3 regions of the Leucobacter sp. NPDC077196 genome follow, and region 3 is predicted to be linked to each of the others. Evidence: predicted binding sites of a transcription regulator. Region 3 holds the regulator's gene; each other region holds the start of a gene.

Region 1 (10,006 bases), on a different contig from region 3:
TCCCGACGCAGAGCGAGCGGGCGCCGTCGTCGCGGCGATTCCGGGCGCGGTCGCCCACGCCGACCCCCTCGAACTCATCAACGCTCCCGATGTCGAGGCGGTGCTCATCGCGTCCCCAGACACGCTGCACGCAGCGCAGACGCTCGCGTGCATCGCTGCGGGCAAGCCCACGCTCTGCGAGAAGCCCCTCTCGTACTCGGTCGAGGAGGCGGATCGCGTGATCGCCGCGCATCGCACGGCCGTCGGCGCCGGTGTGCCCCTCGTGCATCAAGGGTTCATGCGCCGATTCGATCCCGGCTATGTTGCTCAGAAGCGCGAGGTCGACTCGGGGGCGCACGGACGCCCGGTCATGGTGCACTCGGTCGGGCGCGGCGTGACGACCGGACCCGGGGCGACCGATGAGACGGTGATCTTCAATTCGGCGATTCACGACATCGATGTGGTGCCGTGGTTGCTCGGGTCCGAGGTCACCGAGGTGAGCTGGCATGCGCCGGCGGTGCCGAGCGCCATGAGTGACGGCCTGAGCGAACCCTTCCTGCTGCTGCTGCGCACGGCCGACGGCGCCCTCTCGACGGTAGAGAACTCGCTCAACGCCCGATACGGCTACGACATGCGCTGCGAGGTGCTGTGCGAGACGGGTGCGGTGTCGATCGCGGAGCCGTACCCGGTGCAGACGCACGCCGAGCTCGCCTCGCGCAACGGCTTGGCGGCCGACTTCCGCCCCCGATTCGCCGAGGCGTACCGCCTCGAGTTGCAGGAGTGGGTGTCGGCGCTGAATGACGGGCGGGCGCCGACGCTGGCGACGGTCGAGGACGGGGCCAGAGCCACTCGCGTCGCAGCGGCCGCGGTGGCCTCGATGCGCTCGGGCGGCGTCTTCGTGTCGGTGGGGGCGGGGGCGTGAATGCGCGCGTGCTGCCCGCACCCGACGTGCCCGACCCGATGGCGGTGCCGGTGCAGCGCTGGGCGATTCTCGGTACCGGGTGGATTGCCGGCAAGTTCGTAGAGGCTCTGCACCGTTCGACCGCTCAGCAGGTTGTAGCCGTGGGCTCGCGCAGCCTCGCCCGCGCGCAGCAGTTCGCCGAGCAGCACGGCATTGCCAGCGCATACGGTTCGTACGAGGAGCTCGTGGCGAGCGACATCGACGTCGTGTACGTCGCCACCGGGCACCTCGACCACTTCGCCCACGCCAGCCTGGCGATCGAGGCGGGCAAGCCGGTGCTCGTGGAGAAGCCGATGACGCCTCGTGTATCGGACGCCCGGCGCCTGGCCGACCTCGCACGCGCCCGCGGAGTCTTCGCGATGGAAGCCGTGTGGTCGCTCGCGCTTCCGCGCTTCTCGGTGGTGCGGCAGGTGCTGCGGGCCGGCCTGCTCGGCGACATCGTCGAGGTGCACGCCAACCTCGGCGAGCGGCTCGTCGATCATCATCGGGCCATGGACCCCGATCAGGGCGGCGGGGTGATGAATGACATCGGCTCGTACACGCTGATGTTCGCGAACGAGGTCGTCCCGGGGCTGGGGGTGCGGTCCGCCCACGGTCGCCGCGAGACCGCGCCGGCGGGCGCCGCGCGGGGGGCGGTAGGCGAGTTCCACGCGCTGCTGAACGACGAGCACGATCGCCTCGCCACCGTCAGCGCATCGATGCTCGCCGATACGCCGACCACCGCGTACATCGCGGGCACCGAGGCGACGCTCGTGCTCGATGCGCCCTTCTACCAGCCGGGGCCGGTGACGGTGCGATTCCACGACGGCGAGGAGCTCCGCTGGCACGAGGAGCCGCTCGGGCACACGCAGCTCTTCTGGGAGGCGCTGGAGGTCGCGCGGTGCATCGACTCCGGTCTGCTCGAGTCTCCGCTGCGCCCGCTCGAGCGCACGCTCGAAACGGTGGCGCTGATCGAGCGCGCCCGTGAGTTGATGGGGGATCCTCTCGACGCGACCGAGTGACGAGGAGTGACGGACGGCGCGTGTTGCTCATCGGCCGCGTCAGGCCCTTGGTCGGGGCAGGAGCGCGAATCGCGCCGCTGCCCCGACCGATCGCGCACGCGCCCCGGCCGTGCGCTCGTCCGCTAGTGCGTGAGCGACTTCTGCGCGTCGGAAGCGCGGGCCTCCGTCTGGCCCTCCACTGCGATCTTGCGCGGTTTCGCCTGCTCGCTGACGGGGATGACGACGCTCAGCACGCCGTTGTCGTAGGACGCCGAGATGCCGGCGATGTCGACGCCCTGCCCGACGCTGAACTGGCGGAGGTACGTGCCGGAGGGGCGTTCGCGTGTGAGCCACTTCGAACCTTCCGCCGCGTCGGCGGTGCGCTGGGCGCGGATGGTCAGCAGCTGGCCGTCGACGTCGACGTCGATCGATCCGGGATCGACGCCTGGCAGATCGGCGTTCAGCACGTAGCGCTCGTGGTCGCGCTGCAGGTCGACGGGCATTTGGCGCGGACCGGAGCGCGCCTGCTGCAGCGCTCCTGCGGCCCAGCGATCCAGTTCGCTGAAGGGATCGAACGTCATTGCCATGATGATTATCTCCTTCCACTGAAACTTGAGTGCCTGTCACTCAATGTGCAGATAATTTAGCACTCGATACCTGAGAGTGCTAATGAAGTGCGCTGCAAGATTCCTGGAAGATCCGGAGCGGCCCTGCCGCCCCGCCGACAGCTTTGCCCTCGCGAGCAACACCTCCGCGAATCGCGGTTTCACCCTCCCAGAAGTTGCGCCGCGAGTTGCAGCAACCGCGCCTCCGACCCCGTCGTGCCGATGAGCTGCACTCCCATCGAATGCCCGGTCGGCAGCCGGAGTATCGGCACGGCGATCGCCGGCAGCCCCGACACATTGACCATCGAGGTGAAGGGCGCCCACTCGCACTGCAGGCGGTAGTCGTCGTCGGGGTCGAGGGACGTGAAGGCGCCGATGCGGGGCGGCAGCATCGTGAGCCCGGGCGTGAGCACCGCGTCGTAGCGGCCCCACTGCGCTCGGACATCGGCGGCGAACTCGCGCAGTCGTGCCCCCGCGCGCCCGTGCGCCTCGGCGCTCCGGGCGAGTGCGCGTTCGCGGAAGACGCGGGTGAGCGGCATCAGTCGTTCGACCGCATCGGCGGCGAGCGGCACCCGTGAGAGGCCCGCCGTCCACGCGGTGGTGAACGCTTCCGGGTACCCCGGGTCGTAGGAGATCGCCGCCTGCTCGATGCGGTGCTCACGCGCCTGGAGGCGCGCGCTCGCCACCTCCAGCGCGCTGAGCGCATCGCCGCTGAGCGCGGTCGGGTAGGCGGAGGCGAAGGGCGAAGCCTCCGTGACCCCGATGCGCAGCCCTGTGAGACCGTCGGCTGCGCGCACGGCCGCGAGGGCCGGCTCGCTCCGCGCTCCGCGCTGCGCATCGAAGAGCAGCGCCGCATCTGCCGCGTCCGCGCCCAGCGGGCCGCTCACAGTGAGCCGCGGGGCGCCGAATTCGTCGTGCAGGGCGTGCGCGGCCGAGCTGCCGACGTCGCCGGGCACCGCACCCAGGCCCGGCTTCAGGCCGATGATCCCGCACGCGAGCGCCGGAATGCGAATCGAGCCGCCGCCGTCGGTTCCGGGGCCGACGGGGATGAGGCGGGCCGCGACCGCCGCAGCGCTCCCGCCCGATGAACCGCCCGGGGTGCGCGAGAGATCGAGCGGGTTCCGGGCCGCCGGGGCGATCGCGTTCTCCGAATAGCCGGTGAGGCCGAGCTCTGGAACCTGCGTCTTCCCGAGCACGATCGCGCCGGCCTCGCGGAGCATCGCGACGCCGGGCGCATCGGACGCGGCGACCGGGTGCCGCAGTGCAGCGCTCCCGCGCGTGGTCGCGACCCCGGCGACCTCGACGAGGTCTTTGAATGCGGTGGGCAGTCCGTGAAGACGCGGCAGCAGCGCGCGCTCCGAGGGGCGGGCCGAAGCGAATCGCGCGTCGGCAGCGGCCGCACTCGCCAGCGCGTGATCGGCCGTCACTGAGAGGAATGCTCCGAGGTCTCGGCGATCCTCGATGCGCTGCAAGAAATACCCGGTCGCCTCGCGCGCCGAAATCTCACCGCTGCGGAGCGCGTCGCGCCACGCCACCGCACTCCCGGGCGCCTCCGCATCTTCCATTCCTTCAGCTTACGAGCGCGATGACCGGGAATGCGCGCAGTGCTCGCGTCGTTCTTCTCAGCGTGCCGCGCATCGATTCCTCACCACGCTCCCGCAGGCCCATCCTCGTCGCGGTCGCCATCGGGGCGCTCCTCTCCGCTGCGGGAGGGATCACCTGGTTCGCGATCTCCCAGTCCGCTTCCGCAGGAGGTGACGCGGCCCCCGCTGCTGCGCTGCCGGATGGAACGAGTATGGGCGCGGTCGAACTGCACGTGCACGAGCTCCCCGCGGTGCGCGACTACTACGCCGACGCCGTCGGTCTGCGGGTGCTCGAGGAGTCCGAAGCCGGAGCGGTGCTCGGGTTCGACGAGCCGCTGATCCGACTCACCGTCAACGAGGAGGGTGAGGACGGCTCGACGCTCGCCGAGCCCGGCCTGTACCACTCGGCCATCCTGTATCCCGACCGGCAGGCGCTCGCCGCCGCCATTCTGAATCTCGCGAACACGGCCCCCCACACGTTCCAGGGATCCGCAGACCACGCCGTCAGCGAGGCGTTCTACTTCTTGGACCCCGAGGGCAACGGGCTCGAGCTCTACGCCGACCGCCCGGCGAGCGAATGGGTGTGGGAGCGGGGCGAGGTGCAGTTGGGCTCGGCAGAACTCGATCCCAATGCCTTCATCGCCGAACACCTGGGCGACGGTGCCGCGGCAGACGGCGCGACCGTGGGTCACGTGCACCTCAAGGTCGGCGACCTCGAGCAGGCCGAGGAGTTCTACGCCGGTGCGCTCGGCTTCGCCGTCACCGCGCGAGCCGATGGCGCCCTGTTCTACGCCGCGGACGGCTACCACCACCACGTGGCCACGAACACCTGGCAGAGCGAAGGCGCCGAGTCCCGCACGAACGCGACGGGTCTCGCGGGGTTCACCGTAGCAGTGCCCGGGGCCGGCGCCATCGACGACATCGAGACGCGCTTGGCAGACGGGGGTTACACCTCGGAGCGATCCGAGTCGGGCATCACCGCCTGGGACCCGTGGGGCAACGCCGTGCGGCTGGTGGTGCCGGGGTAGCAGACCCGGCGCACCACCGTGCCGCGGTCAGCTGCGAAAGTGCGCGCGAAGCTGCGCGAGCTCGTCCATGGTGAGGCCGTGGGCGAGAAGATACGCCCACGTCGAGCCGTGCTCACGGCGTACTCTCTCGAGCACGTCCCGCAGATGCGCTGCGGGAGATGCGAACAGGAAGTCCTCCATCTCCGCGGGAATCATCACGCCCCCGAAATGCGAGCGAACCTCGTCAGCGAAGCCTTCGCCGAGCCTGGCAGCGGATTCGGTGTAGCTCTCGATGACGTCGTCATCGCAGACGCCGACCGCTGAGAGCAGCAGCGCAACAAGCACGCCGGTACGGTCTTTGCCCGCCGTGCAGTGCACGAGAACAGAACCGTCGGCCGCAGCGAGGATCTCGCGGGCGACCGCGACGATCGCTGCGCCCTTGGTGTCCGTGATCGTGCGATAGATCTCGGGGAGCGCCAGGAGCTGAGAGTCGCCCGGCGCGGGCTCGTAGAGCGGTACCGAGACGAGCTTCGGACCGAAGCGTGGATCTGGAGCCGCTGCGCGCTCGACGGCGCCCCGCAGGTCAACGACGGTGCGCACGCCGTACTCGGTGAGCGCGCGCTCGCCGTCGAGCGTGAGTGTGTGCAAACCGGCGCTGCGCAGGAGCGCGCCATCGCGCACCGTACCCGTATCCGTGAAGCGCAGTCCTCCGACTCCGCGAACGTTGCGGACGCCCGTGACATCGACGCCCAGATGGTCCCCGGCGGGAGGGCCGTCGATCCAGTTCGACGGGTCGGGTACCGCGCCCGAGCGCACGACCTCCTGGAACCAGCGGAATGAGTCCTTCGGAGTGCGCGCTAGCGTCTGCGGGTCCACGTGCACCAGCCCGAAGCGATGGGTGAAGCCCGCCATCCACTGAAGATTGTCGATGCTCGACCACACGTGATACCCACGGACTCGAGCACCGTCTTCGATCGCCGTTGCGAGCTCTTCGAGCGCCCAGGTCAGGTATTCGATGCGATCGGTGTCGTGCACCGCTCCGTCTGCTCCGGGCTCGTCTGCGCCGCCGACGCCGTTCTCCGTGATGAGTACGTCGGGATGGTCGGGATAGGTGCTGTCGAGCCAGTCGAGTGCGCGACGGAACCCGCCGGGTGTGATCTGACGGTGCGCGCCTCCCCACCGTGCGCCAGGCGTCGGAACGAGCGCGAAACCGAGCGGGGCCGTCGCCTGCGCGAGTTGCAGCACTGCGCTGCCCCGAGCGGGAACGCCGAGCGCGTGAGCCGCCGCGCGCTCGGGTGTGGTCGCTGCGTACTGGGAGTACCAGTTCAACCCGAACACGTCGAGCGGCTGCCCGATGGTCTCTTCGTCTCCCTCCTGCAGAGCGTCGCCGAGCACCTCGGCCACCTCCGGCAGGTGAGCGCCGCCGAGCATGGGATCGAGAAACAGCCGGCCCTCGAAGTACTCGGCCAGCTTCGCAGCGGCGACATCGTCGGGATGACTCGTGGCAGGCGCGACGCCGCCGATGCTGACGATGCTGCCGACGTCACCTCTGACCCCAGCGGCGCGGAGCGCCTGGATCGAGCGGCCGTGGGCGAGGAGGAGGTGGTGCGCTGCGATGAGGCCGCCGCGAATGCCCTCCGTGCGGTAAGGCGGCAGGGCTCCGGCGAAGTAGCCGCCGAGACTCGGGTTCACCGGCTCGTTGAGCGTGAACCACTGTGCGACGCGATCTCCGAGTCGATCGCCGAGATGACCGGCGTACTCGGCGAAGCGCTCGGCGAAGTCGCGGTGCATCATGCCGCCCTGATCCTCGAGCCACTGCGGCGTATCCCAGTGGAACAGGCAGAGCACCGGGTCGATCTCGCGGGCGAGGAGTGCGTCGACTACCCGATCGTAGTGATCCAGCCCGGCGGAGTTCACCGTGCCGGAACCGTCGATGACGATGCGCGGCCACGAGGTGGAGAAACGGTGGGCGTTCGCGCCCAGCTCGCGCAACAGATCGAAATCCTCCTGGTAGCGGTGATACTGATCGATTGCGGTGTCTCCGCTGGAACCGTCTGGGGTGGTGAACCCGGCACGCGTCGCGGTGTCCCAGATCGACGGTGCCTTCCCATCGGCATCCCACGCCCCCTCGACCTGATACGCGGAGGTCGCCGATCCCCAGGTGAAGCCCTTCGGGAATGTGCGGGTCATATTGGTGTCCTTTCGCAGACGGGTGTTCAGGCTCGGGGCAGACGCGGTGCTGCCGCGAGGAGCTCTCGGGTGTAGGGGTGGGACGGATGAGTGACGACTTGTTCAGTCGGCCCTCGTTCGACGATGCGGCCCTCGTTGAGCACGCATACGTCGTCGGAGATCATGCGTACGACCGCGAGGTCGTGCGTGACGAACAGCATGCTCAGGCCGGTCTCCTCGCGCAGCTCGGCGAAGAGGTTGAGCACGCGGGCCTGCACGGAGACGTCGAGCGACGAGACGGGCTCGTCGCACAGCAGCAGGCTGGGCTTCGCCATGAGCGCCCGAGCGATCGCGACGCGCTGCGCCTGGCCGCCGGAGAGCTTGCCGGGCTTCGCGTCGCCGTAACGGTGAGGATCGAGCCCGACGCGCGCGAGGAGCTCGCTGGCCGCTTCCCGGCGATCGCTGCGCGTGCCGACGCCGCGGATCGTGTCGGGCTCGGCGACGATGTCGAGCACCCGTCGGTGCGGATTGAGCGACGAGATCGGATCCTGGAACACCATCTGCACGGGGTTCGGGGGGCCGTCGTCGGCCACGGTCACGGTCCCCGAACGCTGGCGCTGCAACCCGATGACCGTGCGTACGAGAGTGGATTTACCCGAGCCCGACTCGCCGACCAAGCCGACGCATCCGCCGCGGGGCACGGCGAGGCTCACTCCGTGGAGCACGGTGCGCTCCCCGTAGCCGACGGTCAGGTCACGTACGTCGAGGGCGGGCGCAGTGGTCATGACAGGTTCCCTTCGGTCGGGGTGCACAACCGTCGCGTTCGAGGCCCGTCGAGGCGTGGAATCGCGTCGATGAGCGCGCGGGTGTACGGGTGTTCAGGCGCGGTGAGCAGCTGCAGGGTCGGCCCGGCTTCGACCACGCTGCCGGCGCGCATGACGATCAGGTCGTCGCACCGCTCCGCTGCGACGGCCAAGTCGTGCGTCACGAGCAGGAGGGCTGCGCCGGTGCGCTCCCGCATCTCATCGATCAGATCGAGCACGCGCTTCTGCACCGTCACGTCGAGGGCCGTGGTCGGCTCGTCGCCGATGAGCAGTGCAGGTTCATTGAGCGTCGCGGCGGCGATCCCGATGCGCTGTCGTTGGCCGCCGGAGAGCTCATGCGGAAGGAGGCGCGCTTCGCGAACGGGGTCTCGAAACCCGACCGCCGCCATCGCTTCAATCGCGCGGCGGTGAAGCGACCGGCGCGAGGGGCGCTGGTTCCCGAACGCGCGCGATTCGGTGAGCTGAGTTCCGACGCGGTAGGTGGGGTTCAGCGAGCGAAGCGGATCCTGATGGATCATGCCGATGCTCTCCCGCAGCACTCGGCGACGCTCGAATGCGTCGGCCGTCGCCATGTCGACGCCCATCACCCTGGCGGATCCCCTCACGCGCGCGTCGACGCCCGGGGCGTGGACCCCGAGCAGCGAGCGGATCAGCATCGATTTACCCGCTCCGGATTCGCCGACCACGGCCAGCGAGCGACCGCGTACGAGGTCGAAGGAGACATTCTCGACCACTGCTCGCGCGTCGCCGCGCGTATGGATGGTCGTCGTCAGCTCGCGCACGCTGAGAATGGGTGCCGAGAGGTCTGGCGCGGTGCTCTCGGTCGCTGGGAACGCGGTCATCGGCTCGCCTCTCGGAAGTGCTCGCCGAGTACGTTCACGGAGAGGATCGTGATGCAGATCATGAGCGCCGGAAATAGGGTGAGCCACGACGCAGTCGAGAGCTCGGCGCGGCCCTGGGCGATGAGCGCCCCCCACGAGGGCTCGGGCGGGCGGAGCCCGAAACCGAGGAAGCTCAGGGCGCCCTCCGCGACGATCGCCCCGGCGACGGTGGTCATGAGCACCGGCATCATCAGGGGAAGCACCGCGGGCAGCACCTCGCGGGTGAGGATCCGCCAACCGCTCGCGCCGAGGGTGCGCGCGACCAGGACGTGGTTCTCGGTCGCGATCGAAAGTGTCACGGCCCGGGCGAGACGGGCGAACAGGGGGATCGTGAATGCTGAGATGATCAGCCCGATCGTGAGAATGGACGGACCGGCGAGGGTGACCACGGCCGAGACGATGATGAGCGACGGCAGCGCGATCGTGACGTCGGTGACGAACCCCACGAAGGCTTCGACAGCTCCGCGCACCAGCCCGGCGAGCACTCCGATGAGGATGCCGACGCCCCCGCCGAGCACCACGGTCAACAGCGCGACGAGGCCGCTCGCCGCGGCACCGTGCATGGAGCGCGAGAAGATGTCGCGGCCGAGGCTGTCGGTGCCGAACAGGTGAGCGAGACTCGGCGGCTCGTTGATGGCCTCGTAGTCGTTCGCGAGCGGATCGGCGCCGGCGCCGGCGATTGCCGCGAGCGCGGAGATCGTCAGGAGTGCCAGCCATCCGGCTGCGAGCACGATGCCGGTGTGGGCGAAGCGCGCTCGAGGGCCGCGCGCCCCGCTCGGGCCAGGCGCGGCGAGAGTGAGTTCAGGAGCGACCACGGATGCTTCTCCGATCGATGAGGGCGAGTGCGATGTCGGTGATGATGCCGGCGACGACCACGACGATTGCGGCGAAGAACACGACCCCCTGGATGACGGGCAGATCTCGGGCGCCAAGCGCTCCGACCGTGAGCCGCCCGAGCCCTGGGAGCGCGAACAGCTGCTCGACCAGGAGCGACCCGCCGAGAGCGGTAGCGACCGT
Region 2 (10,006 bases), on a different contig from region 3:
GGTTACTCATGTTGCATTCACCCCTCTCCACGGCGAGCGGAGGTTCCTCGTCGTCCCGGCTTGTGGGCGCTTCGTTCGAGGCCCGTATAGGTTTTTACCACGACTTGTAACATCTGAGAAACACGGCCGCACATATGAGCGATGCTACAGTCTGTGTGTTGCAGTGTGCCAATCCGATGAAGGAGCCCGATGAGCGAAGCCGAACGCCGCATGGCACTCGTCGCCACACGGCACTACATCGACGGCTTATCGCGCATCGAAATCGCAGATGAGATCGGTATTTCAAGGTTCGCGGTAGCCCGCCTGCTCGAGCAGGCGCGCGACCGAGGAATCGTGCGTTTCGAGATCGCATCACCCGACGATCTCGACCTGGGGCTCTCCGCTCAGTTGCGCGATGCGTTCGAACTTCGACACGCAATTGTTGTACACGCCCCGAGCGGGGCGGAAGACACCCTCAAGCGACGCCTCGGCACGGCTGCCGCCCGTCTCCTCGAAGAGGTGATGACGCCGGGCGAGGTGCTCGGCCTCGCTGCGGGCCGCACGCTGCGTCAAATGGTGATGGCGTTCCAGTCACTGCCGCCGGTGGACGTCGTGCAGCTGGAGGGTGTCGCTGCGGGCCTGCAAGAGAGCGGTGTCGAACTCGTGCGTCACGCCGCGCGCGTCTCGGGCGGAACGCCCCACGCCCTGCTCGCTCCCCTCCTCACCCGGAGCGACGAGACCGCCGAGCTGCTGCGCGACGAACCGGCGGCCCGCGAAACCTTCGCGCGGTTCTCAGAAGTCACCACCGCGGTCGTCGGGATCGGCAGCTGGAATCCCGAGGATTCCCAGGTCTCGATGCTGGCCGGCCAGCTCGGGATCCGAGAATCGCTCCTCAGCGCGGGCGTGCGCGCCGATCTCGGCGCCGTGCTGCTCGACAACGACGGTACGGTGGTCGAGAATGCTGTGGGACGGAGCGTCGGCATCGACGCCCCCGGGCTCCGCAACGTTCCGCACGTGCTCGCCGTGGCCGGTGGGCCGCTGAAGTTCGTCGCGGTGCGTGCGGCGCTTCGCAGCGGTCTCATCCACTCGCTGGCCTGCGACGCAAGCACGGCCCAAGCACTGCTCGCAGACGCCTCGCGCACCGATACGCACCGAAGGAGCGATTCATGAAGTTCGAAGACCTGCAGGGCCGCACGGCCGTCGTCACCGGCGGCGGGCGCGGTCTCGGCTATTCGCTCGCCGAGGCCCTCGCGAGCCAGGGCGTGAACGTCGCACTGCTCGACGTGCTTCCCGACGTGAGCGATACGGCCGACAGCCTTGCACAGCGGTTCGGCGTGCGCGCGATCGGCATCCGCACCGACGTGACAGACCCTGAGCAGATCGAAGCAGCGTTCGACCGCATCGCAGACGCGCTGGGCACGCCGCAGGTGCTGCTCACCGCAGCCGGCATCACCCTGCTCGAAGCCGCCGTCGACATCGACCCGGTGGCGTGGCGACGACTGCAGGCGATCAACGTCGACGGCACCTTCTTCGTGGCGCAGGTGTTCGCACGGCGCTTGCTGGCCGCCCGCCTCGAGGGCTCCGCGATCCTCGTCTCGTCGATGTCGGCGAAGATCGTCAACGTGCCGCAGCAGCAGACGGCCTACAACACGTCGAAGGCGGCGGTCGATCACCTGACGAAGTCGCTCGCCGTGGAGTGGGCCGGCTCAGGTATCCGCGTCAACGCGATCGCACCCGGCTATTTCCTCTCCGATATGACGAAGCAGTTCACCGAGAGCAACCCCGAGCTCGCTGCAGAGTGGACGTCGCGGATTCCGATCGGACGCATGGGCGACCCCAGCGACCTGCACGGTCTCGTGGCCTTCCTCGCATCCGACGCCTCCTCCTACATCACCGCTCAGTCGATCGTCATCGACGGCGGATACACCGCGCTGTGAAGCACGCATCGGGCGGGGCGCCGCGTGCGCTCGTCTTCGGCGAAGCACTCGTCGACGTGATCGACGGCACCGCGTTTCCCGGCGGCTCGCCGTTGAACGTGGCGGTCGGCCTCAGCCGGCTCGGTGTCGCCACCACGCTCGCCGCCCGCCTCGGCGAAGACGCGCACGGGGCTCAGATCGCGGAGCATCTGCGCGCATCCGCGGTCGTGTTCGCACAGCCCGTGGCGGGGGCAGAAACCTCGCGCGCCGAGGTGAGCCTCGATGCTTCCGGGCAGGCGCAGTATCGTTTCGTGCTCGACTCGGAATTGCCGGCGGTGCCCCTCGAGGGTGTCGACCTGGTGCACACCGGATCGCTCGGCGCGGTGCTCGCGCCCGGCTCCGACACGGTTGCTCGCGCATTCGAGGAGCCCGGCGCCCGATTGCGCAGCTACGACCCGAATATTCGGCCCGATCTCATGAAGGATCACGACGCAACGCTCGGACAGGTCGAGCGCCTCGCCGCACGAAGCCACATCGTGAAGCTGAGCGACGAGGACGCCGCCTGGCTGTATCCCGGGTATGAGCCTGACCGCGTGCTCGCACGGTTCCTCTCCCTGGGTGCGTCACTCGCGGTGCTGACGCGCGGTGCTGCAGGCTGCGTCGCGCGATTTGCCGAAGACGACCTCTCGGTGCCGGCGGAGCGGATCACCGTCGTCGATACCGTCGGCGCTGGCGACTCCTTCATGGCGGCCCTCCTCGCCGCAGTGCTCGATGGACCACTTGCGCCCGCCCTGCTCGCCGACCGGCCGCCCGTTGCTGGCGACGTCGAGCACGCGCTGAAATTCGCGGCTCGCGCGGCGGGCGTCACGTCGTCACGCGCCGGGGCCAACCCGCCGTGGACCCGGGAACTCGCGGCCTGAGCGACCGACACATTTCCAGCCACTTCATAGCAAACGATCAGAGACTGGAATCATGAACACTCAGCCAAAAGGACCCCGGATTCTCATCGTCGACGACGAGCCCAGCATCCGCGAGCTGCTCAGCACGAGTCTCCGCTTCGCCGGGTTCGGCGTTCGGGCGGTCGGCAACGGCGCGCAGACGATCTCAGCGGTGCTCGAAGAAGAACCCGACCTCATCGTGCTCGACGTGATGCTTCCCGACATGAATGGTTTCAGCGTGACCAAGCGTCTGCGCTCGGCGGGCTACACGGCGCCGATCATTTTTCTCACGGCGAAGGACGACACCGAAGACAAGGTCGAGGGTCTCACGGTCGGCGGCGACGACTACGTCACGAAGCCATTCAGCCTCGACGAGATCATCGCTCGCATCAAAGCCGTGCTGCGGCGTACGATCCAGGAGGACGAGGACTCGGTGCTCAGCGTCGGCCCCATCACCATGGATCAGGATACGCACGAGGTGACCGTGCAGGGCGCCTCGGTCGAGCTCTCGCCCACCGAGTTCAAGCTGCTGCGCTACCTGATGCAGAACGCGAATCGCGTGCTCTCGAAGGCGCAGATTCTCGATCACGTCTGGGAGTACGACTTCAACGGCGATGCCGGCATCGTCGAATCGTACATCTCGTACCTGCGGCGCAAGCTCGATCCGTTGACCGAAGAGTCACTGATCCAGACGAAGCGCGGCTTCGGCTACATGCTGAAGACCGAAGTCAAGTAGCGTGGCTCGGCCCAACTGGTCGGAGCGTTGGGCCGACGTCTCGCTGCGGGCGAAGATCACCGGTGTCACGGTCTTCATCCTCTTCCTTGGGCTCATAGTGGCGGGCGTCGGTACGCTCGCCGTGCTGCAGCCCATGCTCACCGCGAATCAGACGCAGGCTCTTGAGCGCCTGCGCGACAACCCGGCCCCGGCGCTTCGCCCATATGCGAACTTCAACGGGCTCACTCCTGAAGACGTCACGCAGGCGCCGAGCGGGTACTACGTCGCGTTGCTCGACGCGGATGGCACGGTGACCCGCGACAACACACGCGATCAGGATCCGAATACCCTGCCCGAGGTCGAGGGCGTCACGCTCGACGAGGTGATGTCGCAGTACCAGAACTCATTCGTCGGTCTGCGCGCCGCCGACGGCGTCAAGTGGAACGCGATCGTAAAGCCGATCTACCAGGAGGGGCAGGCGGCGGGAACGCTGCTCATCGCGTCATCCACCGCGCCGGTCACCCAGACGGTGGCGCAGTACATCATCATCTTCACCGGCTTCGGCATCGCCGTCATCTTGCTCGGCGCCGCACTCACCAGGCTCCTCGTCACCGCGACGTTCCTCCCGCTTGCGGAGGTCGAGCGCACGGCGCTCGAGATCGCACGCGGCGATTATTCGAAGCGCATCATGATCTCGAGCCCGCACACCGAGGTCGGTCATCTCGGGCAATCGCTCAACATCATGCTCGATCGTCTCGACGGGTCACTCGAAGACCAGTCGCGCACCATCGAACGCATGCGCAGATTCATCGGAGATGCGAGCCACGAGCTCCGTACTCCACTCGTCTCCGTCCGGGGCTACGCAGAGCTCTACCGCATGGGCGCGTTGCAGGAGGACGAGAACGTCGCCCAGGCCATGGAGCGCATCGAGAAGGAGGCGATCCGCATGACCTCGCTCGTCGAGGATCTGCTGGCGCTCGCCCGCCTCGACGAACGACGGCCGCTCGCGCTCGCCGCGCTCCCGCTGAATCAGCTGGCGACCGACGCAGCGCTCGATGCCCGAGCCCAGGCCCCGGACCGCGAGGTCAGCGTGATTGCCGACCCGGCAGAACCGACCGTGATCGGCGACGAGCACAAAGTGCGCCAGCTCATGACGAACCTGCTCGGAAACGCGATGCGGCACACGCCCGACGGCGGTCCGATCGAACTCGTCGTGTCGACTCCGGCTCCCGCGCCCGGCGCGAAGTCGTTCGCACGATTCGAGATCGTCGACCACGGCGAAGGCGTACCCGAGCAGATCAGGGACAAGATCTTCGGGCGCTTCTGGCGCGCCGACACCTCACGCAATCGCGAGACGGGCGGCTCGGGGCTCGGCTTGGCCATCGTCAAGTCCATCGTCGATGCGCATGGCGGCAGGGTGAGCGTGCACGAGACCCCCGGCGGCGGGGCGACGTTCCGGGTCGATCTGCCGAGCGCCGCGATCAGCGACGACACGGTACCGGTCCCCCGCATCTCGTAGGCGCCGCGCCCTGCCCGGTCCCCTCCGTACAGGGGATTCATCGTCACGCAGTGCTCCGACTCGCGATTCGACCCGCGCGAAGCCGAATCCCCTGCATGGAGTGGGCGCGGCAGGGCGGGCGCAGCAGGGTGCGCACGGCAGCTGGCGCGAAAGCGAGGCACCCACAGAACCCGCCCCGCATTGCCTGGCTCCCTACACACGCGAACAGGGGCCGCGTCCGAAGACGCGACCCCTGTTCGGGTATCTCTGTTGGAGGCTGAGGACTTAGAAGTCCATGCCACCGGTCGGATCGCCGGCGGGAGCGGCGGAAGCCGGCTCCGGCTTGTCGGCGACGACAGCCTCGGTCGTGAGGAACAGCCCTGCGATCGACGCGGCGTTCTGCAGCGCCGAGCGGGTGACCTTCGCCGGATCCAGGATGCCCTGGGCCACGAGATCGCCGTACTCACCGGTCGCGGCATTCAGGCCGTGACCGATCGGGAGGTTCGCGACGCGATCGGCCACAACGCCCGGCTCAAGGCCAGCGTTGAGCGCGATCTGGCGCAGCGGAGCCTCGATGGCGGTCTGCACGATCTTGGCGCCGACTGCCTCGTCTCCGAGCAGCTCGAGGCCGTCGAAGACGTCCTTGCCGGCCTGGATGAGCGCGACGCCACCGCCGGGCAGCACGCCCTCGTCGACTGCAGCCTTCGCGTTGCGCACTGCGTCTTCGATGCGGTGCTTGCGCTCCTTCAGCTCGACCTCGGTCGCAGCACCCGCCTTGATGACGGCGACGCCGCCTGCGAGCTTCGCGAGGCGCTCCTGCAGCTTCTCACGGTCGTAGTCGCTGTCGGTGTTCTCGATCTCGCGACGGATCTGCGTGACGCGGCCCTGGATCGCCTCGTCGTCGCCGCCACCCTGAACGATGGTGGTCTCGTCCTTGGTGATGATGACCTTGCGGGCGGTGCCCAGCATGTCGAGCGTCGCGTTCTCGAGCTTCAGACCGACCTCTTCCGAGATGACCTGACCGCCGGTGAGGATCGCGATGTCCTGCAGCATTGCCTTGCGGCGATCGCCGAAGCCCGGAGCCTTGACGGCTGCCGACTTGAAGATGCCGCGGATCTTGTTGAGCACGAGCGTAGCGAGAGCCTCGCCCTCGACGTCTTCCGCGAGGATCAGGAGCTGCTTGCCCGACTGGATCACCGGATCGACGACGGGAAGGAGGTCCTTGATGTTCGAGACCTTGCTGTTGACGATGAGGATGTAGGGATCCTCGAAGACTGCTTCCTGGCGATCCGTGTCGGTGACGAAGTACGCCGACAGGTAGCCCTTGTCGAAGCGCATGCCCTCGGTGAGCTCCAGCTCGGTGCCGAAGGTGTTCGACTCCTCGACCGTGACGACGCCTTCCTTGCCGACCTTGTCGATCGCCTCGGCGATGAGCTGACCGATCTGCTCATCGGCTGCCGAGATCGATGCGGTCGCCGCGATCTGGTCGGTGGTCTCGATCTCCTGAGCGTTCTCGAGAAGCTTGGCGGAGACAGCTGCAACAGCCTTCTCGATGCCCTTCTTGATCGCGATCGGGTCGCTGCCGGCCGATACGTTGCGGAGGCCCTCGCGCACGAGCGCCTGAGCGAGCACGGTCGCGGTAGTGGTGCCGTCGCCTGCGACGTCGTCGGTCTTCTTCGCGACCTCCTTGACGAGCTCGGCGCCGATGCGCTCGTAGGGATCGTCGAGTTCGATCTCCTTGGCGATGGAGACGCCGTCGTTGGTGATCGTGGGGGCACCCCACTTCTTCTCCAGCACGACGTTGCGGCCACGCGGGCCGAGCGTCACCTTCACAGCGTCAGCGAGCGTGTTGAGACCCCGCTCGAGTCCACGACGCGCTTCCTCGTTAAACGCAATGATCTTTGCCATGTATTTCGCCCCTCCGGAGGTGTTCGATGTGGTGAGCATCGTGCCGACGCGTGGCGCCCTCGCACGAATGTTTAGCACTCAGTCGGATCGACTGCTAACTCTCATTTTGGCACTCTGACCCGGCGAGTGCAAGCGTGTCTGCTCGCGCGGAGCGAACACTGCGCGAATGCTCGACCACCATCGGGTGTTCGCCGGAGAAACAGGGAAACGCAGGGCGAAACGTGCGGGGAACCCGCGACGAACGTCCGAATACCCCGCTGCAATCCCGGAGGTTACTGAACTGCGGCGTCGCCGGTACCCTGATCGACCGGCGGAATGTTCACCGGGTCTGTGGGCAGCCCGGTCGCAGGGTCGATGGGGAAGCCGGTGCTCGGATCGATATCCCATCCCGTGGCCGGGTCGATGTCGAGTCCGGTCGTGGGATTGATCTCGAAACCGGTGACCGGGTTGATCTCCGGATCGGCCGCGGCACCGTCGGCGTCGGTTTCGGCTTCCGCATCGCTCGCGTTGTCGGCGTTGCCCTCGGTGATCTGCGCGGCCTCCTCGAGACCCGGGCCCGTGTAGTCGGCGCCCAGCAGCACGACGAGGCGCACGCCGTACGATTCGTACTCCGCCGAGGTGTACGTCGAAACGCCGCCGAGCTTTTCTGCGAGTCCGGCGGCGGCCGCTGCATCATCAGGATCGGAGTAGAACACCGCCGAGATCGCGACGTCCGTCGTCGCAGCACTGCCAGAGAACTGAATGGTGCCCCACTGCTCGGCCGTGACGATCTGATCGAGCGCAGCGGCGAGGTTCTCCGTCTGCGTGCCGTTGAGGATCGCGATCGTGGCTTCCGGGTCGAGTTCAGCTTCGACCGTCGGCGCCGCAGAAGACGAGGAGTCTCCTGGTGAGGTGAGCGGCAGCTTTCCGCTGCCGCCGAAGTTCTGCACCGCGAGAATACCCACGGTGGTGAGCAGAGCGAACCCGAGCAGGCCGGCGATGAGGTACTGCCAGATGTAGCGCGGGCGCGCGGTGACGCGGTGGGCTCCGACGCGTCCGGTATGACGAACGCGATCGAAGCGATCTTCCGGGTACGACTGACGGGCAGAGGGATGACTGATCCCGTCCTCGGTCGGTCGCGCCACGCGGTACCCCTTCAGATGTCGCCGATATGCAGGTGAACTCGCGCACTGCGAGATATTTCCACACTACCGTGGCGGACCTGCCAGAACGGTGACAGCCTCAGAGGGCGCGTCGAGGAATCACAACGGGTCTGCCGGTATCGGGATCCGACAGCACTCGAACCGGGGCCCCGTAGACCTCGGAGATGCGCTCCTCGGTGAGCACGTCTCCCGGCACTCCGCGTGCGACGAGCGCGCCGTTGGCGAGAATCGCGACCTCGTCGGCGTACGCTCCGGCGAGCGACAGGTCGTGCAGCACGACGATCACCGCGCGACCGCGCTGAGCGAGCTCGCGCGCGATCTGCAGCACCGATTCCTGGTGCTTCAGGTCGAGGGCCGCGGTCGGTTCGTCAAGCAGCACGACCTTCGTCTCCTGTGCCAGCACGCGAGCGAGCGACACTCGGGCCTTTTCTCCACCCGAGAGGTGCGGGAAGCCGCGCTGAGTGAGGTGCCCGACATCCGCCGCGGAAGTCGCATCCCGGATCGCGCGCTCATCGTCGTCCGATTGCGGCGTGCCGATCCAAGGCGCGCGCCCCATATCGATGACCTGCTGCGCCGTGAACGAAAAGGCGACCTGATTCGCCTGCAGCAGTACCGCACGCGCACGAGCCAATTCGCGCGCCGGCCACTGGGCGAGCTCGCGCCCCTCGAACGAGACCGACCCGCTCGACGGTGCGATGTCACCGGACAGCACGCTCAGCAGCGTCGATTTACCGGCTCCGTTCGGCCCGACGAGGGCGAGCACTTCTCCGTAGCGCACGCCGAGCGTGACGTCCGTGAGAATGGGGAGCGATCCGACGTGGTAACTGACGCCGGTGACCTGCTGCGCGATCTCGCCGCTCCTTTGCGAAGGCAACGGATGCGGCACGCGGGAAGATGCGGAGTTCTCGAGGCTCATGCCCACCCTCCCGAACGGCGGCGATTGCGCCTGATCAGCCAGAAGAAGAAGGGCCCGCCGACGAGCGAAGTCAGCATGCCGATGGGCAGATCCGCCCCGTCGACCAGAGTCCGCGCGAGCAGATCGGCGTAGATCAGCAGCACGGCGCCTCCCAGCAAGGAGCAGACGAGCAGCAGCCGGTGCGCTGGCCCGAGAATCATGCGCATGAGGTGCGGCACGACGAGACCGACGAACGAGATCACGCCGACGAACGCGACGCCGACCCCAGTAAGCAGCGCGACGAGCACGATCGACACGATGCGCAACCGCTCGACGCGCACCCCGAGGTGAGCCGCAGTGCGGTCTCCGAGCGACAGGAGATCGTATTGCTGTGCGAGCAGGATCGCTACGAAGGCGGCGACCGCAGCGACGACCGCCACGATACCGACTTCGTTCCAGCGCGACCCGTTGAGCGAGCCGAGTTGCCAGAAGACGATCTGCTCGCGGCTCGCGGTGTCTCCGATGAAAGTGAAGAGCGCGAGGCCCGCGCCCGCGAACGCGTTGATGGCGACGCCGGTGAGCAGCAGCGTCACGATCTCGGTGCGTCCCTGCGCACGCGCCGTGAGATACACGATGAAGGTCGCCGCGAGGCCCCCGAGAAACGCGAAGACCGCGATGGTCCAGCCGCCGAAGGCCGTGATGCCGAGAGTGATCGACGCCGATGCACCCAGCGCCGCGCCAGAGGAAACGCCGACCACGCCGGGCTCGGCGAGCGGGTTGCCGAAGATCGCCTGCATGACGGCGCCAGCGACCGCCAGCGCAGCGCCGACGAGGAGCGACATGATGACTCGAGGAAAACGGATCTGCCAGAGCGTTCGGTCCAGGAGCTCATCGGTCGGCGCCCACGCATTGGCGATTCCGAGCCTGCGCAGCACCGACCCGACCACTTCCGTCGGTCCGATGGAGAGCTGACCGAGCCCCGCGGAGAGCACGATTCCCACGATCACGAGAATCA
Region 3 (10,006 bases):
ATCATCCCGACGACGTTCTTCTCGGCCTTCACAGGCGAGAGCGTGCTGCAGGTGCTCTTCATCGCGCTGCTCACCGGCTTCGCCCTCCAGGGTCTCGGCGATCGAGCGGCTCCCGTCATGGAGGCGATCCGGCACCTGCAGACGCTGGTATTCCGCATACTCAGCATGATCCTCTGGCTCGCGCCGCTCGGAGCATTCGGCGCGATCGCCGCCGTCGTCGGGAAGACGGGAGCGACAGCGATCTGGAGTCTCGGCGTGCTCATGATCGGTTTCTACATCACCTGCATCATCTTCATCGTCGGCGTACTCGGGACCCTGCTCTATGCGGTCACACGCATCAACATCTTCGCGCTGATGAAGTATCTCGGACGCGAGTACCTCTTGATCGTCGGCACCTCGTCGTCCGAGTCGGCCCTGCCGCGCCTCATCGCCAAAATGGAACACGTGGGCGTCTCGAAACCGGTCGTCGGCATCACCGTTCCCACGGGCTATTCCTTCAACCTCGACGGCACCGCGATCTACCTCACCATGGCCTCGCTCTTCATCGCCGCGGGCATGGGCGACCCGATGAGCGTCAGCGAGCAGATCGGGCTGCTCGTCTTCATGATCATCGCCTCGAAGGGGGCCGCCGGGGTGACGGGGGCGGGCCTGGCGACACTCGCGGGTGGGCTCCAGGCGTACCGGCCCGAGTTGGTCGACGGAGTGGGGGTCATCGTGGGCATTGATCGATTCATGTCCGAGGGACGAGCGCTGACCAATTTCACCGGCAACGCGGTTGCGACGCTGCTGCTCGGATCGTGGACGAAGCAGATCGATACTCAGCGCGTGCGTCGCGTGCTGAGCGGCGAGGTGCCGTTCGACGAATCGACGCTCAGCAGCGATGAGCACGGGGCGCGCACGCTCTCCGCAAGGCCCGCGGTCACCAGCGGGCGAATGCCGCGTTCATGACCGCAATCGCGGCGGGGCCGGCAGAGGAGGTACGGAGCACGGTGTCGCCGAGCAGCAGCACCGTTGCTCCGGCCTCCTGGAGCGCATCGAGCTCATCGTCGGAGAAACCGCCTTCCGGTCCGACCACGAGCAGCAGCTCCTCCGGCGGGCGCCCCGCTGTCGCTGCGGATCGCGCCCACGTCGAGAGTCTCGCGGTGCCGCGCGGGTGCAGCACGACCACCGCTCGATCCTCACGCGCGGCGAGCTCTTGCAGATCCCGCAGCACGAGAGGTTCGCGCACCACGGGAATGCGCGCGCGCATCGACTGCTTAGCGGCCTCGCGGGCGATGCGCTGCCACTTCGCGCGTCCCTTCGCGACCTTCTCCGGCCCGCCCGGGCCGTCCCAACGTGACACGGACCGCGCGGCCTGCCACGGCGCGATCGCGTCGACGCCGAATTCTGTGGACTGCTCGACGGCGCGCTCATCCCGGTCCCCCTTCGCGAGGGCCTGCACGAGCACCAACCTGGGCGTGCTCTCCGCTGCACGCGGGTGAGCGAGATCGATGCGCACCGTGAAGCGGTCCTTGGAGACGGCTTCGACCGTTCCCTCGGCGTACGCGCCCGCGCCGTTGCCGATCGAGGTGCGCTCACCGACCCGCAGACGACTCACCCGCACTGCATGGCGCGCCTCATCACCGCCGACCTCGACCAGCGCCCCAACCACGAGGTCAGCTTCGTCGAGATCTTCGCGGTAGTAGAGGTTCGCCACGATCAGCCCTGACGGAAGAAGCGATCGCGAATCTTGCCGAAGAAGCCCTGGTGGAACTCACCGAGGTGCGGAGCATCGTCCTTGCGCAGCGACGCGAGCTGCCGCACGAGATCCTTCTCCCGATTCGAGAGCTTCGTCGGAGTCGCGACCTGCACGGCGATCTTCAGATCACCGCGGGTGGTGCTGCGCAGGCCCTGGATCCCGCGACCGCGCACCGTAAGCATGTCACCCGACTGCACGCCGGGCTCGACCTCGACTTCGACCTCGCCGTCGAGCCCCGCGAGCTTCGCATCGGCGCCGAGAATCGCGTCGGTCATGGAGAGCTGCATCGTGCACAGCAGGTCGTTGCCGTCACGACTGAATATGTCGTGATGCATCACGCGGAACTCGATGAACAGGTCGCCATTCGGTCCGCCGCCGGGGCCGACCTCTCCGCCGCCGCGCATCTGCAGGCGCGTCCCGGTATCGATGCCCGAGGGCACCTCGATGGGGAACGTGCGGCGTTCGCGCACGCGCCCCTTACCCGCGCACTGCACGCACGGATGCTCGATGATGGTGCCGTAGCCCTGGCAGCTGCCGCACGGATGCATCGTGACCACGTTGCCGAAGAGCGAGCGCACCTGGCGCTGCACCTGCCCCTGACCACCGCAGACGTCGCAGGTGACGGGATGGGTGCCCGGCTGGCAGCAGCTGCCCTGACACACCTCGCAAAGCACGGCCGTGTTCACGGTGATCTCGCGCTGCGTGCCGAAGATGACGTCTTCGAGCGAGACGTCGACGCGGATCATCGCATCGTCGCCGCGCTCCGAACGTGACCGCGGTCCGCGCTGGCCCGCGCCCCCGAAACCGCCGCCTCCGAAGAACGTCTCGAAGATATCGCCGAACCCTGCCGCACCCCCCTGCGATCCTCCCATGTCGTAGTGCTGCCGCTGCTCGGGGTCGCTGAGCACGTCGTAGGCGTGAGTCACGCTCTTGAACTGCTCGGCCGCGTCCTCGCTCGGATTCACGTCGGGATGCAACTGACGCGCGAGGCGCCGGTAGGCCTTCTTGATCTCTTCGGCGGTCGCTTCGCGGGTGACGCCGAGGGTCTCGTAATGATCGGCCACGCTGTATCGCTCCTCAGGGTAGGGGGTGAAGTTCGGTCGGACGGGAGGTGCGGTGGCTACCGCTCCTCCCCCAGGAATCGGTTGAGGTAGCGCGCAATCGCGCGCACCGTGGCGATGTTGCCGGCGTAGTCCATACGCAACGGCCCCAAGACGCCGAGTTTGGAGATGGCGATGCCGTCCTCGTACTTCGAGGCGATGATCGACGTCTCAGAGAGGCCGTACGCCTCGTTCTCGCGACCGATCGACGCCGAAACATCGCGATCGTCGTGCACCAGCTCGCCGAAGAGCCGGAGCAGGGTGACCTGCTCTTCGATGGCCTCGAGCACCACCGGCAGCGATCCGGCGAATTCACCGCCGGGGCGCGACAGGTTGGCTGCCCCGGCGACCGCGATGCGATCGTTGCGGTTGGCCTGCAGCTGGCCAGATACCACCGCGAGTACGCGACGCACGAGATCGATCTCGTCGGGCTGCGACCACGCCGAAATGTCTTCTTCGAGCCGCGCCAACGCGGCCGTCGCCGTCTCCACATCGCTGCCAACTGCCGCATCGGCGATGCGTTGGCGCAGACCGTGCACCCAGGCCTCGGTCACTCGAGAAGCCGGCAGCAGGGCGACCTGCTGCTCGACCACGCCGCTTCCCAGGATGAGAACGCTGAGTACACGATCCTCACCGATGGCGACCAGGTCGATGTGGCGCACCACGGTGCGTCGCAGCGACGGATACTGCGCGACCGCGACCTGATTGGTGAGTTGCGAGAGCATGCGCACCGTGCGCGCCATGACGTCATCGAGATCGGAAGACTCGCCCAAGAACCGTTCGATGGCCGATCGCTGCGCAGAGCTCAGCGGGCGAATGCGCGCGAGCGTGTCGACGTAGAGGCGGTACCCCTTGTCGGTCGGGACGCGACCGGAGGAGGTATGCGGCTGGGCGATCAGTTCGTCTTCTTCGAGCAGCGCCATATCGTTGCGGATGGTCGCGGCCGAGACGCCGAAGCTGTGGCGATCGACGATCGCCTTCGATCCCACGGGCTCGTTCGACGATACGTAGTCGCCGACGATCGCGTGCAGCACCGCGAGGCTGCGCTCTGAAACCATCGCCCCTCCTGACCCTGGCACTCACTTGATCCGAGTGCTAAGTCTAGCGCAGCCCGGCCACTGCAGAGCCGGTCGCGCTCGCAGCGAACACGCCCACACACTGCGGCAGAAGTGCCAGGTTATGCGCCCAGCAGTCGGTGCACCACCGTGTCGGCGAGCAGTCGCCCGCGCAGCGTCGGCACGAGGCGACCGGCGATCGCGGAGCGCCCCTCCAGCAGCCCGTCAGCAATCAGCTGCGGGATCGCGCGGCGCTCTGCGGCGCTCAGCACATCCGCCGGCAATCCGTCGACGATCCTCGTCTCGAGCAGGATGCGTTCTTCGCGTCGCGAAGATTCCGAGAGCGTCTCACGAGAGTGCGCGGGCGAAATGCCCTGCGCCATTCGCTGCGCGTAGGCACCGGGATGCTTCACGTTCCACCAGCGCACTCCGCCCACGTGACTGTGCGCACCCGGACCGGCCGCCCACCAGTCCTCGCCCGTCCAATACGCCAGGTTGTGCCGCGAGCGCGTCTCGGGCGAACGCGACCAATTGCTGATCTCGTACCAGGAGAATCCCGCAGCTGCGAAGCGCGCCTCGGCCAGCTCGTACATCTCCGCGTGCAGATCCTCGTCTGGCTCGGCGACCTCTCCTCGTCGAATCTGGGCGGCCAACTTCGTGCCGCGCTCGATGATGAGCGCATACGCCGAGATGTGATCGGGCTCGCACGCGAGAGCCGCGTCGATCGAGCGCTCCCAGTCGCCGAGACTCTCGCCCGGCGTGCCGTAGATGAGATCGACGCTCACCTGGAGCCCGGCCTCGCGCGCCCATTGCGTGACCAGCGGCACGCGCTCAGGAGTGTGCGTGCGGTCGAGCGTGGCGAGCACGTGCGGCACCGCCGATTGCATTCCGAAACTCACGCGCGTGAACCCCGCGTCCGCGAGCGTCTGCAGGTATGCGGCGTCCACGGAGTCGGGATTCGCCTCCGTCGTCACCTCCGCTCCGGCCGCGAGCCCCCACTCCTCACGAATGCGACCGAGCATCGCGGCGAGGTCGGACGCGGGGAGGAGCGTGGGGGTGCCTCCGCCGAAGAACACGGTCGACACGGGCCGCTCGGGCAGCCCAGCACCGCGGAGCACTCGTGCGCCGAGCGCGAGCTCCTGCCCGACCTGCGCCGCGTAATCGTCGCGGGTCGTTCCTCCGAGCTCGCTCGCCGTGTAGGTGTTGAAGTCGCAGTATCCGCAGCGCACACGGCAGTACGGCACGTGCACGTACACGCCAAAGTTGCGTGATTCGGCGCCGACTGCGACTTCGGGCGGAAGGGAGCCGTCTTCGGGAGCCGGGTCGCCGTCAGGCAGCGCGCTGGGCACAGTGCTCTTCGGTGCGAATGTTACTCGCGATGCTCAACGTTCTCTGCGTCACGGGCGCTTGCTCGGCCGACGCTGATGAGCGACACCGGCCGGCTCAGCGCGATCGGCCGGCTCGGCGCGATCGGTCGGCTCAGCGCGATCAGTCGCGGGCGCAGTGTCGGGCTCCGGCTCCGGCTCTGCCTCCGTCGCGGGCTCTGGCGATACCGGCTGCTCCGGTTCGGGCTGCGGCTCAATATCATCAGCCTGCGCACTCTGGACCGCGGCCTGCTCGTCGTCAGCTGCCTGCCCGAGGTCGGGAGCGGGCTGCGCGCCAGGTGCGAGCGCGGCAATGCCGAGCTTCACGGCGTCAAGGGCAGCGCGCACGTCGGCGCGGCCGCGAAGTCCGAGCAATCCGTTCTTCGGCGCTGCGACGAATCCGCGCGCGACTGCCCACACCGTGTCGTCGGCGCGGAACTCGATGAGAAAGAGCTGCTCGCCGACGGCCCCCGCTTCGTCGCCCGTGCCCCACGCAAAGCCGACGCGGCGCTCCTCGTCGACGGTGTACACCACCAGCACGCTTCGGGGATCCTGACCCTCGACATGCAGCACCGCAGTGGTTCCCGCGACGATGTAGGGCTCTCCGTCGGGGCCGAACTGCTCCTCGACCTCCCCGGCGGCCTCGGGCATTCCATCATCCGTGAAGCTCGGGCCGACGTACTCGGAGCCGCCACCGCGAACGATATCGGTGACTCGAACGCCAGAGCCGCGCTGAGCTCCCCAGGTCATCAGCAGGCTCGACGCGATCAAGAATCGCTCCTGCCCGCTTCCGAGACGCAGTTCTTCCTCGTACGAAGTCATTCCCTCCGGGGGAAACCGAACGATGTCGGGATCCTTCGAGGCGCCGACCGCCGCGTAGGCGACCGGCATCTCCACGTGGCTGCTGCGGCGAGCAGGCTGACCCTTGCTCATCGCTTGCCCCCTTCCTTGCCCTCCACATCGCCCGAGAGTGCAGCGATGAATGCCTCCTGCGGCACCTCGACGCGTCCCACCATCTTCATGCGCTTCTTGCCCTCTTTCTGCTTTTCGAGCAGCTTGCGCTTGCGACTGATATCGCCGCCGTAGCACTTCGCGAGCACGTCCTTGCGGATCGCGCGGATCGTCTCGCGTGCGATCACTCGCGCGCCGATCGCCGCCTGAATCGGCACCTCGAACTGCTGTCGAGGAATGAGCTTGCGCAGGCGCTCGGCCATCATGGTTCCGTACGAGTAGGCGTTGTCCCGGTGCACGATCGCGCTGAACGCGTCGACGGCTTCGCCCTGCAGCAAGATGTCGACCTTGACGAGGTCGGCCTCTTGGTCTCCGCTCGGTTCGTAGTCCAGGCTGGCATACCCCTGGGTGCGACTCTTCAGGTGATCGAAGAAGTCGAAGACGATCTCCCCGAGCGGAATGCTGTAGCGCAGTTCGACGCGTTCGCCGAGGTACTCCATGCCCAGCAGGCTGCCGCGTCGACTCTGGCACAGCTCCATGATCGCGCCGACGTAGTCCTTCGGCGCCAGAATGGCCGTCTTCACCACGGGCTCGCGCACGCTCGAGATCTTCCCATCCGGGTACTCGGACGGGTTCGTCACCGTGATCTCGCGCCCATCGTCGGTGGTCACTTGATAGATCACGCTCGGAGCCGTCGCGATGAGGTCGAGATCGAACTCGCGGCGCAGCCGCTCCGAGATGATCTCGAGGTGGAGCAGACCGAGAAACCCGCAGCGGAAGCCGAAGCCGAGAGCCACCGAGGTCTCGGGCTCGTACTGCAGCGCCGCGTCCTCGAGCTTCAGCTTGTCGAGCGCCTCGCGCAGCACCGGATAGTCGCTGCCGTCGAGCGGATAGAGCCCCGAGAAGACCATCGGCTTCGGGTCGGTGTAGCCCGGCAGCGCCTCGGTCGCCGGGTGGCGCTTCGCCGTGACCGTGTCCCCCACCTTCGAGAGGCGCACATCCTTCACGCCGGTGATGAGGTAGCCGACCTCACCGACGGCGAGACCCTTGGTCGGGGTGGGCTCGGGTGCCGAGACGCCTACTTCGAGCGCCTCGTGCTCCGACCCCGTCGACATCATCTGCACCTTTTCGCGAGGCGACAGGTTGCCGTCGATCATGCGCACGTAGGTGACCACGCCACGGTAAGGGTCGTAGACGGAGTCGAAGATCATGGCGCGCGGCGGGCCATCGGCATTGCCGACCGGGGCCGGGATGCGCTTCACGACACTGTCGAGCAGCTCCTCGACGCCGGCGCCCGTTTTGCCCGACACCTTGAGAATGTCTTCGGGCCGACCGCCGATGAGGTCGGCGATCTCGCGCGAGACGCGCTCGGGATCGGCCGCGGGCAGGTCGATCTTGTTGAGCACGGGAATGATCTCGAGATCGTTCTCCATGGCGAGGTAGAGGTTCGCGAGCGTCTGCGCTTCGATGCCCTGCGCCGCATCCACGAGCAGGATCGCACCCTCGCAGGCCGCCAGCGAACGAGACACCTCGTAACTGAAGTCCACGTGCCCGGGGGTGTCGATCATATTGAGCGCGAAGTCTCCATCGTCGGTTCGCCAGTGCATACGCACCGCCTGCGACTTGATGGTGATCCCTCGCTCGCGCTCGATATCCATCCGATCGAGGTACTGCGCGCGCATCTCGCGATCGGGAACAGTACCCGTCACCTGAAGCATGCGGTCGGCGAGCGTCGACTTCCCGTGGTCGATGTGCGCGATGATGCAGAAGTTGCGAATCTTCGCGGGGTCGGTCGACGCCGGTACTGGAGGGTTCAGGCTGCGTGGAGACATTGTCCGCAATTATCGCACGCGCGGGCGACGGTTCGTACGCTGGACACGACGTCGCAATCCGGTGCGCGTCGCACTCCTGCGAGAATGTGCTCATGCCTCGCGTCGTCGCCCTGTATCGCTACCCGGTCAAGGGATTCACCCCGGAACGCTGCGATCGGATCACCGTGCAGCAAGATGGCCGCGTGGTCGGCGACCGCGTGCTCGCGTTCCGCTTCGCGCAAGCGGCGGTGCCCGAGCTGCGCGACGGGCTCGACTACTGGCCGAAGGCGCGGGGGCTCGCTCTGCAGGACTTTCCCGCGCTCGCCGCACTGCGACTCTCGTTCGACGCGGCGGAGCGCCGCATCACGATCTTTCAAGACGAATCGGTTGTCGTGACTACGGAACTGGACGATGCGGGGCGCGAGTGCCTGGTCGATGCGGTGACCGAGTTCGTGCTCGGCACGCACGAAGGAAAACGATTGCAGCGCCCAGGGCGACTGCCGCTCGAGCTCGTCGGCGACGGCGTGCACTCCCGCTTCCAAGATCGCGAACAGGGTTACGTCTCACTGCACAGTCGAGCGAGCGTGCTCGCGCTCAGCGCCGTGATCGACGAGCCCTCGGCCGCCCGTGTCGATCCCGCGAGCGGTGCCGGCGAAACGTCGGCGCTGGACGATCGCCGCTTCCGATCGAACATCGTGATCGACGGCGTCGAGGCGTGGGACGAGCTCGGCTGGAGTGGACGGGTGCGCATCGGCGCGCTCGAGTTTCGCGTCGCCGAGCCGATTGTGCGGTGCCTCGCGACGCACGCGAATCCCGAGACCGGTGAGCGGGACGCGCGGGTGCTCACCGCCTTGACGCAGCGCATCGGCCAGGAGGAGCCGACGCTCGGCACCCTCCTCCTCCCCCGCGAGTTGACCGCGCCCGTGCGCGCCGGAACGGAGCCGGGAACCGCCCGCTGGGGCGAGATCAGCGTCGGCGACGACGTGGAGCTCCTCGATCCGGCGGCCTGAGCGGCCTGAGCGCGCTGTGCGGCACGCCCCCGTGGACTGGGATCCGCTCACCGATTCTGCTAGACTCGGTTCTTGGCTTGCGTGTGGTTTTCACCACACCACCCGTAAGGTGCCCTCTCTCACCGCGCGGAACAACCCGTCAACCGGATCTAAAGGACACATCTCAACGTGGCAAATATCAAGTCGCAGATCAAGCGCATCAAGACCAACCGCAAGGCGACCGAGCGCAACAAGGCGTACAAGAGCGAACTCCGCACCGTTGTGCGCGCAGCCCGCGAGGCTATCGCCGGTGGCGACAAGTCGGTTGCCGAGGCGAAGCTGAAGGCCGCTGGCCGCAAGCTGGATAAGGCTGCCTCGAAGGGCGTCATCCACAAGAACCAGGCAGCGAACCGCAAGTCGAAGCTTGCCGCGCAGGTGGCAGCGCTCTAACTCGCGCTCGCAGTCGATTCAGGCCCCGCTTCGGCGGGGTCTTTTTCGTGCCCGGAGCCGGCATGGCGACAGCTAGACCCGCCCCCGTTTGGCGACGAACAAGAGGTACTTCTCGAGGGCGTACTCGGGGTCGCGGCTGCCACCCTTGAGCCGCCACTCGGTCTCCGCGGCGAGGTCGATCGCGCGGGCGAGATCTTCTTCACGCCACCCGCGCACCTCGCGCAGCGCACGGTCGACCTGCCACGGCGCCATACCGAGCTCCTTGGCCAACTGGCCGCCGGATCCTGCCGCGCCGTACACCCGCGCCATCGCCCGCACTTTCATATTGAGCGCCGCGAGCATCGGGATCGGGTCCGTACCGGTTGAGAACGCCTGGCGCAGCAGCACGAGCGCATCGGCCGCGCGCCCGGCGGTCGCAGCGTCGGCCACACGGAACGCGTTCGTCTCGACGCGGCCCTCGGTAGCCCGCGTGACCTGATCCTCTGAGATCCGCGTGCCCACATCCGACACGAGTTGTCCGATCGCACCCGCGAGCTCGCCGATCCCGC

Evidence for each region. The regulator HrcA, encoded in region 3, represses chaperone genes, less so after heat shock. The targets are predictions, from matches to a motif close to TTNGCACTCGNNNNNNNCGAGTGCNAA.
Region 1: a site for HrcA is predicted at 2,564-2,590, ahead of AB0O71_RS07275 (Hsp20/alpha crystallin family protein). Genes of this name have one in related genera too.
Region 2: a site for HrcA is predicted at 7,026-7,052, ahead of groL (chaperonin GroEL). Genes of this name have one in related genera too.

The regions. Positions count from the first base shown of each region.
Region 1 covers NZ_JBFBML010000005.1:100,840-110,845, forward strand. The annotation lists gene AB0O71_RS07265 (Gfo/Idh/MocA family oxidoreductase) at 1-901, shown strand, start outside; gene AB0O71_RS07270 (Gfo/Idh/MocA family oxidoreductase) at 910-1,941, shown strand; gene AB0O71_RS07275 (Hsp20/alpha crystallin family protein) at 2,064-2,507, opposite strand; gene AB0O71_RS07280 (amidase) at 2,687-4,090, opposite strand; gene AB0O71_RS07285 (VOC family protein) at 4,111-5,136, shown strand; gene AB0O71_RS07290 (family 1 glycosylhydrolase) at 5,164-7,305, opposite strand; gene AB0O71_RS07295 (ABC transporter ATP-binding protein) at 7,332-8,069, opposite strand; gene AB0O71_RS07300 (ABC transporter ATP-binding protein) at 8,066-8,950, opposite strand; gene AB0O71_RS07305 (ABC transporter permease) at 8,947-9,804, opposite strand; gene AB0O71_RS07310 (ABC transporter permease) at 9,791-10,006, opposite strand, start outside.
Region 2 covers NZ_JBFBML010000001.1:136,703-146,708, reverse strand. The annotation lists gene AB0O71_RS00600 (sugar ABC transporter ATP-binding protein) at 1-10, opposite strand, end outside; gene AB0O71_RS00595 (sugar-binding domain-containing protein) at 190-1,149, shown strand; gene AB0O71_RS00590 (SDR family oxidoreductase) at 1,146-1,916, shown strand; gene AB0O71_RS00585 (carbohydrate kinase) at 1,913-2,815, shown strand; gene AB0O71_RS00580 (response regulator transcription factor) at 2,868-3,569, shown strand; gene AB0O71_RS00575 (HAMP domain-containing sensor histidine kinase) at 3,571-5,067, shown strand; gene groL (chaperonin GroEL) at 5,332-6,954, opposite strand; gene AB0O71_RS00565 (LytR C-terminal domain-containing protein) at 7,227-8,078, opposite strand; gene AB0O71_RS00560 (heme ABC transporter ATP-binding protein) at 8,176-9,012, opposite strand; gene AB0O71_RS00555 (iron ABC transporter permease) at 9,009-10,006, opposite strand, start outside.
Region 3 covers NZ_JBFBML010000006.1:60,230-70,235, forward strand. The annotation lists gene AB0O71_RS07995 (cation:dicarboxylase symporter family transporter) at 1-948, shown strand, start outside; gene AB0O71_RS08000 (16S rRNA (uracil(1498)-N(3))-methyltransferase) at 920-1,696, opposite strand; gene dnaJ (molecular chaperone DnaJ) at 1,699-2,802, opposite strand; gene hrcA (heat-inducible transcriptional repressor HrcA) at 2,859-3,896, opposite strand; gene hemW (radical SAM family heme chaperone HemW) at 4,016-5,242, opposite strand; gene AB0O71_RS08020 (DUF1990 family protein) at 5,291-6,190, opposite strand; gene lepA (translation elongation factor 4) at 6,187-8,040, opposite strand; gene AB0O71_RS08030 (MOSC domain-containing protein) at 8,133-9,029, shown strand; gene rpsT (30S ribosomal protein S20) at 9,198-9,458, shown strand; gene holA (DNA polymerase III subunit delta) at 9,531-10,006, opposite strand, start outside.